Regions from separate parts of the Cupriavidus sp. SHE genome, predicted to be linked through region 2. Evidence: predicted binding sites of a transcription regulator. Region 2 holds the regulator's gene; the other holds the start of a gene.
The links. The regulator FNR, encoded in region 2, switches genes on or off when oxygen is low (the NO sensors DNR and NnrR bind a similar motif). The targets are predictions, from matches to a motif close to TTGATNNNNATCAA.
Positions count from the first base shown of each region.

Region 1: RN01_RS10740 (cation-transporting P-type ATPase) is a predicted target of FNR. The motif match lies at 1,740-1,753, and genes of this name have one in related genera.

Region 1 covers NZ_JWMB01000020.1:40,998-44,407, forward strand. The annotation lists gene rnhA (ribonuclease HI) at 1-417, shown strand, start outside; gene dnaQ (DNA polymerase III subunit epsilon) at 440-1,165, shown strand; tRNA gene RN01_RS10735 (tRNA-Val) at 1,290-1,364, shown strand; gene RN01_RS10740 (cation-transporting P-type ATPase) at 1,983-3,410, shown strand, end outside.
Region 2 covers NZ_JWMB01000025.1:119,819-123,228, reverse strand. The annotation lists gene scpB (SMC-Scp complex subunit ScpB) at 1-200, opposite strand, end outside; gene RN01_RS14155 (sulfite exporter TauE/SafE family protein) at 751-1,518, opposite strand; gene fnr (fumarate/nitrate reduction transcriptional regulator Fnr) at 1,604-2,329, shown strand; gene RN01_RS14145 (hypothetical protein) at 2,413-2,658, opposite strand; gene RN01_RS14140 (membrane protein) at 2,655-2,891, opposite strand; gene ccoG (cytochrome c oxidase accessory protein CcoG) at 2,905-3,410, opposite strand, start outside.

The sequences.
Region 1 (3,410 bases), on a different contig from region 2:
TCCGACGGAGCCTGCAAGGGCAATCCCGGCCCCGGCGGCTGGGGCGCCGTGCTCGTCGCCGGCGGCCACGAGAAAGAACTGTTCGGCGGCGAAAGCCCCACCACCAACAACCGCATGGAGCTGATGGCGGTCATCGAGGCGCTGCGCGCGCTCAAGCGCCCATGCATCGTCAATATCTATACGGACTCGCAATACGTGCAGAAAGGCATCAGCGAGTGGATTCACGGCTGGAAGGCACGCGGCTGGAAGACGGCGGACAAGAAGCCGGTCAAGAACGCCGACCTCTGGCAGGTACTGGACGAAGCCCAGAAACCTCACCAGATCACGTGGCACTGGGTGCGCGGTCACAACGGGCACCCCGGCAACGAACGCGCGGATGCGCTGGCCAATCGCGGGGTGGCGTCGATCAATACCTGACCCGTCGTTTACAATCCCGCCCATGCGACAAATCGTTCTCGATACCGAAACCACCGGCCTCAATCACGCAACAGGCGACCGCCTGATCGAAATCGGCTGTGTGGAACTGGTGAATCGCCGCCTGACAGGCCGCCACCTCCACTTCTACGTCAATCCAGAGCGCGACATCCATGAGGATGCCATCGCCGTGCACGGGATCACGCTCGATTTCCTGGCCGACAAGCCCAAGTTCGCCGAGGTCGTCAACGAGGTCCGTGACTTCGTGCAGGACGCCGAACTGATCATCCACAACGCGCCCTTCGACCTTGGCTTCCTGGATATGGAATTCCAGCGCCTGGACCTGCCGCCGTTCCGCCAGCACGCCAGCAACGTGATCGATACGCTGCGTGAAGCCCGCCAGATGTTCCCGGGCAAGCGCAACTCGCTGGATGCGCTGTGCGACCGACTGGGCGTCAGCAATTCCCACCGCACGCTGCACGGCGCACTGCTCGATGCCGAACTGCTCGCCGAGGTCTACCTGGCGATGACGCGCGGCCAGAACTCACTGGTCATCGACATGCTCGACGGCGCCACCACGGATGGCGAGACGCGTAGCACCGCCGACCTGTCCGCCATGACGCTGCCCGTGCTATTGGCCTCCGAGGAAGAAATCTCGGCGCACATGGGCGTGCTCAAGGAACTCGACAAGGCAAGTGGCGGCAAGACGGTCTGGCAAGAGGCCTCTCCTGCCGAAGCCGCCACGCAGTAGGGCCTGGCGCCTCCCGAGGGATCTCGAAGAAAATTCGAAAAAGGGCTTTACAAGATACCGGCCCATCGGCATAATCTCGTTTCTCCACTGCACGACATCAGCAGCAACGATGACGAAGCAGCATGGGTGGTTAGCTCAGCGGTAGAGCACTGCCTTCACACGGCAGGGGTCACAGGTTCAATCCCTGTACCACCCACCAAATTATTGGCTAGCAACGCCTTACGTTGCCCTGAACCCGGTTAGCTGACGAGCTTTCCGGGTTTTTTGTTGTCTGTCGATGGCCGAAGGTATTCGTCATCCTTCACCGATCACGATACTGGGCGCGCCCATCGAACGCTCATCGATAACGTCGACTCCCTATCCACCCTCTCGACCTGCCGATCATGGCTGGTGATTCTTGCCGCTTCGGCAAACCCATGCCTTGCGACGCTGCGGCTTGCTCATCCCGGATGAGGCTCGCGGGCGGGCGCCGAGCCTGCAGATATCGCACCTCCCTGGCGGATTGACGGCTCCGAATGCGCCGTTGACGGTGACTCCGCCCTGCCCCAATTCGCGAAGAAGAGCTTTGACCACTTTGACGCAGATCATCTCCCTCAAGCGCCAAGCGATGTTGAAATAGAGATGTGCAGTGCATTCCAAGGTGTTGTCATCGGGGCGTGATCGAAGCAAGCTAGTATCTGATACGCCCTTTCTCCGTCAGGCCGTCGCCGTGTCGCAGGCCCCCCAGAAGATGCCTGCGGCTTGACTAGGCGATGCGCGCCTCCGATCGAAACGCGAGACCGGCCCGCCCGGTTGCAGAAAAAGGCCCCGACTCCACATGACTGGTCCTCCTGCCAGCCACGACACCGAAAACCAATCGCCCCCCATCTGGCACACGCTCACCGACACACAGGTCGGGCAGACCTTGCAGACCAGCGCAGCCGGTCTGAGCGCAGCCGAAGCCTCCCGTCGACTGGACGAGTACGGTCCCAACCGTCTCGCACCACCCAAGCGCCGCGGCCCGCTGATGCGGCTGCTGCTGCAGTTCCACAACATCCTCCTCTACATCATTCTCGGCTCGTCGATCGTCTCGGCGATTCTCGGTCACTGGGTCGATGCGGCCGTGCTGCTCGTGGCGGTCGTGATCAATGCCGTCATCGGGTTCATCCAGGAAGGCAAGGCCGAAGCCGCCATTGATGCCATCCGCGCCATGCTCGCCCCGCTTGCGTTCGTGATTCGCGATGGCCAGCGGCACGAAATCGCCGCTGCGGATCTGGTGCCGGGCGATGTGGTCGCGCTGGCTTCGGGGGACCGGGTGCCCGCCGATCTGCGCCTGACCTCGGTCAAAGAACTGCGGGTCGAGGAGGCCGCGCTCACCGGCGAATCGTTGCCCGTGGAAAAGAATGCCGCGCCCGTGGCGGAAGACGCGCCGCTGGGCGATCGCTTCGACATGGCGTACTCCGGCACGCTAGTGGTCTACGGACAGGCGACCGGCATCGTGGTCGCGACGGGTAGCGCCACGGAACTGGGCAGGATCAACGAGATGCTCAGCAGCATCGAAAGCCTGTCAACGCCGCTGGTACGGCAGATCGATCGTTTTGGGCGCGGTCTGGCGGTAGCCATCCTGTTGCTCTCCGCCGTGGTGTTCGTGGCCGGCATTCTCTGGCGTGGCCACTCTGCAGCTGACATGTTCATGATGGCCGTGGCGCTGGCGGCCTCCGCCATCCCTGAAGGGCTGCCTGCAATCATGACCGTCACGCTTGCGCTCGGCGTGCAGCGCATGGCCCGGCGCCATGCCATCGTGCGGCGCCTGCCGGCGGTGGAGACGCTGGGATCGGTGACGGTGATCTGCTCCGACAAGACCGGCACGCTGACGCGCAATGAGATGACCGTGCAGCGCATGGTCTGCGCGGGCCATGTATTCGATGTCGGGGGCGTCGGTTATGCGCCGGTGGGAGACTTCAGCATCGACGGGCACATCGTCGACCCCATGAGTTGCGCGCCGTTGGCCATGGCCCTGCGCACCGGCGTACTCTGCAACGACGCCAACATGCGCAATGACGAAGGCATGTGGCACGTCGAGGGCGACCCGACCGAAGGTGCATTGCTGGTGGCTGGCGCCAAGGCGGGCGTGGAACACCAGAATCCTGAATCCGGCTGGCATCGACTCGATTCCATCCCCTTCGAATCCGAGCACCGCTTCATGGCCACCTACCACCACGATGCCGATCATGCGCCGTGGATCCTGATAAAGGGTGCGCCTGAG
Region 2 (3,410 bases):
TGGAACCGCCAGCCGCTGGCCAGGGCCACGAGCTCTACCCCGCGCTGCTGCCAGTCGTTGCGCAGCTCTTCGAGCAGAACCCGGATGGTGTCGGCACCGACGTCGTCGGCGAACAACCGTCGCAGATCACCAACGCGCAACGGCTCCTGCGCACAGATCAGCGCGGTCTCGAGGACGATCTTCGCCTCTTGGGTATTCATGTGATTGTGTGCAGCCTGTCTTTGCACCTGCTTCTGGACGAATCCTGAAGCACTGGAGATTGCAGATACAGCGAGGCCTGAGCCACCGCCATCTCATCGCGCAGCTAACTCGCAGCTTTTCGCAGCGCAGCCGTGCACCTCATTTTCTTTGCATCGAATTGCCGGGTCGTTCCGGCAGGAGATCGTCCGGGGCTGACAGACTGCGCCAGTCAACGGACCTCTTGCGTCGCACCCTCTCCCTTTTGGGGTGGACATTCACCTGGACAATCAGATCGCCAAGGCGGCAAGAAACAATCGATATCGGCCCAGGCAACTTCGCCTGGCACCGGCGCCACCTCTCCACACAGCCCCATCGGACTTTGGAACCAGATCTTCTGAACCGGATGAACTGTGGGGACGATCCTGGCAAGCCAGACCTGCCCAGACCCCCTGGGCACACACCCCAGATCGGGAATGCAGCCCCGGCGACGCCACGAGCGCATCGGAGCGCGATACCGTGGTTTCGCGATTGTATGGCATTCCAGCCCCGCCCTGCAACCAGCAAAAAAGTCTAGAACACGACGCAGAAGCCGTGATTGGCCAACGTATCGGGCAGCCAGACGGCGCGTGCGACACCCAGCGCCCCAAAACTGATCACAATAAGCGCGGCGCCCACTCGCACGCTGGGGCGGCGCGACAGTTGCCGCAGGTAGCCCGACAAACCCGAGATCACCAGCAGGTTCGGCAGCGTCCCGATGCCAAAGGCCGTCATGACAAGTGCCCCAGACGGCGCATTACCAGCCAACAGGGCGAGCGCGAGTGCGCCATACACCATACCGCAAGGCACCAGCCCCCAGGCCAGCCCCATCCCATAGCGCCGCATGATGGGCGCGTGCCGACGCAAGCGTAGCGGCATCTGCATACCCAGCGACGCGACGCCCTGAACGACATATGAGGCCGCCCGCGCCGCCAACCGCTCGAGCCATGTTGCCCGCATGACGCGGCCGCGCAACAACCACACCCCGGTCAGAACGAGCAACAGGCTGCCTGCACCGTAGAGCCAGCGCTGCACTGGCAGGTAGTCCTGCTTCCAGACTGTCGCGCCCACCGCCCCCATCAGCGCCCCAAGCAGCACATAGGTCGTGAGACGCCCGGCGTGCATGACCAGCAGTTCCAGCCACCAGTGAAACCGCGAGCGATGCACGACGTTAACGACCGCGACAGCGCCCCCGGACTGCCGTTGCTCGACAGCAATGGCAATTCCTCCACACATGGCTGCGCAATGCACGCCGCCAAGCAATGCAAGTGTAAAGACACTGAAAAGCACACCAAATGGCAACTGTTCCTCGCTTCTGCGTCACATCAAGCTGTAAAATGCCTGCATCGCGCCTCCATCGCAAGCGCATTCATGCGAGCACCATCAATTGCTTACCTCCATTCCCGTCACCGAGATGTCTCCGCGTTGCTCCACTTGCGCCATGGGCCAGCTTTGCCTTCCCGTGGGCATGTCGCAACAGGACCTCGCAAAGATGGACACGCTCGTACAGGAACGCGTTCGTGTTCACAAGGGCGAAACGCTCTATCGCATGGGCGAACCGCTTACCGCAGTCTATGCGATCCGCTTTGGCACATTGAAGACCCACGTGACCATGGAGGACGGACGCACGCAAATCACCGGCTTCCATTTGCCCGGTGAAGTCGTCGGGCTCGACGGCCTCGGCGAGATGCAGCATGCGTCCGATGCCACCGCGCTCGAGGACACCGAGGTCTGCGTCGTACGATTTGATGACCTGCAATCGCTGTCCGGCACCTTGCCTTCTCTCCAGCAGCAGTTCCTGCGACTGATGAGCAAGGAAATCTCGCAGGACCAGATCATGCTGATCACTCTTGGCTCGATGCGTGCCGAAGAGCGCCTGGCAGCATTTCTCGTCAACATGTCGGAGCGCCTGTCGATGCGCGGCTACTCGTCGAGCGAGTTCGTGCTGCGGATGAGCCGCGAAGAAATCGGCAGCTACCTTGGCCTCAAGCTCGAAACCGTGAGTCGGCTCTTCTCTCGATTCGCCGAAGCCGGCCTGATTCAGATTCGCCAACGACACGTGAAACTCGTGGACATGGAAGGCATCAGGCAGGTCTATAGCCGAAACTGCTAACGAACCTCCTAGCCTGGAAAACGGCCGCACCGGGAACTCAGCGCCCGGTGCGGCCGTTTTGCTTTCTACCTGCACTCGATCCATTACTCGAGTTCGTCGGTCTCCTCGAGCTTGGTTGGCATGGTGTATAGCGTCAGCCCGCTGGACAACGCGCAAAACAACCACGCCACCAGGAAGCCAATCGTGTAGACCGCCTCACGAGACGCTTCCACCTGGTGCCCGAAGAACGTGAGATCGCCCGGATCAACGACCGAAAATACGGTGGCGGTGGCCGCTCCGCCCATCAGAAACGCCGGCCAAAGTACCCACATCAGCCAGCGGAGTCTCATGGGCGCCTCGCAGCCGGCGACGCCACATGCTCCGCCCCCGTTTTCTCTACGACCAGGCCATGACGCTCCACGCCGGAAACCGGCAAATCCGGATGCGTGTTGGCGAGCCAGATGGTCACGCCGCAGCCAATAATTGCAAGCAACGGACCGCTCATCAAAAGCCACGGCCACGGTTCCCTGTACCAGGGCTTGGACTGTTGGGATGTCATTGCGCTCTCCTTGTTTGCTGCCATTTCACCCTCAGCATCACAGATTGCGGGGAACAATGAAACTCGTGGATTGCCTGATATGCGCGTCTCGGCCGTCCTCGCCCTCCGCCGTCACCGTTACGTTGATCTTATGCGTGCCTTCCTTGGCATCGTCGATCGGCACGCGAATGCGAATCGGCAACAACCGGTTGGACGTTGGCTGCATGGCCTCGGCGGACTTATCATACTCGACCGTCAGTCCAGTCAGGTCATCGCCTTCAGCCTCCACGCGAATCCGCATCGGCGCTTCCGTGGTGTTGATCACCTGGAGCCGATAGACGTTCTCGATCCAGCGACCCTCCACTTCCCGGCCCAGCGCGCCGCGATCCCGAATGATGTCGACCTTGATCGGCGAGCGCACTGCCAGCGACGCGACGAAGCCCGCCGCCAGAACCAACCAGATCAGCGTATAGATGATCGTGCGTGGTCGCAGCAGCCGCTTGCGCGCGTCGGATGTCGACAGGGACTTGCGCATCGCATTTTCCGACGTGTATCGGATCAGTC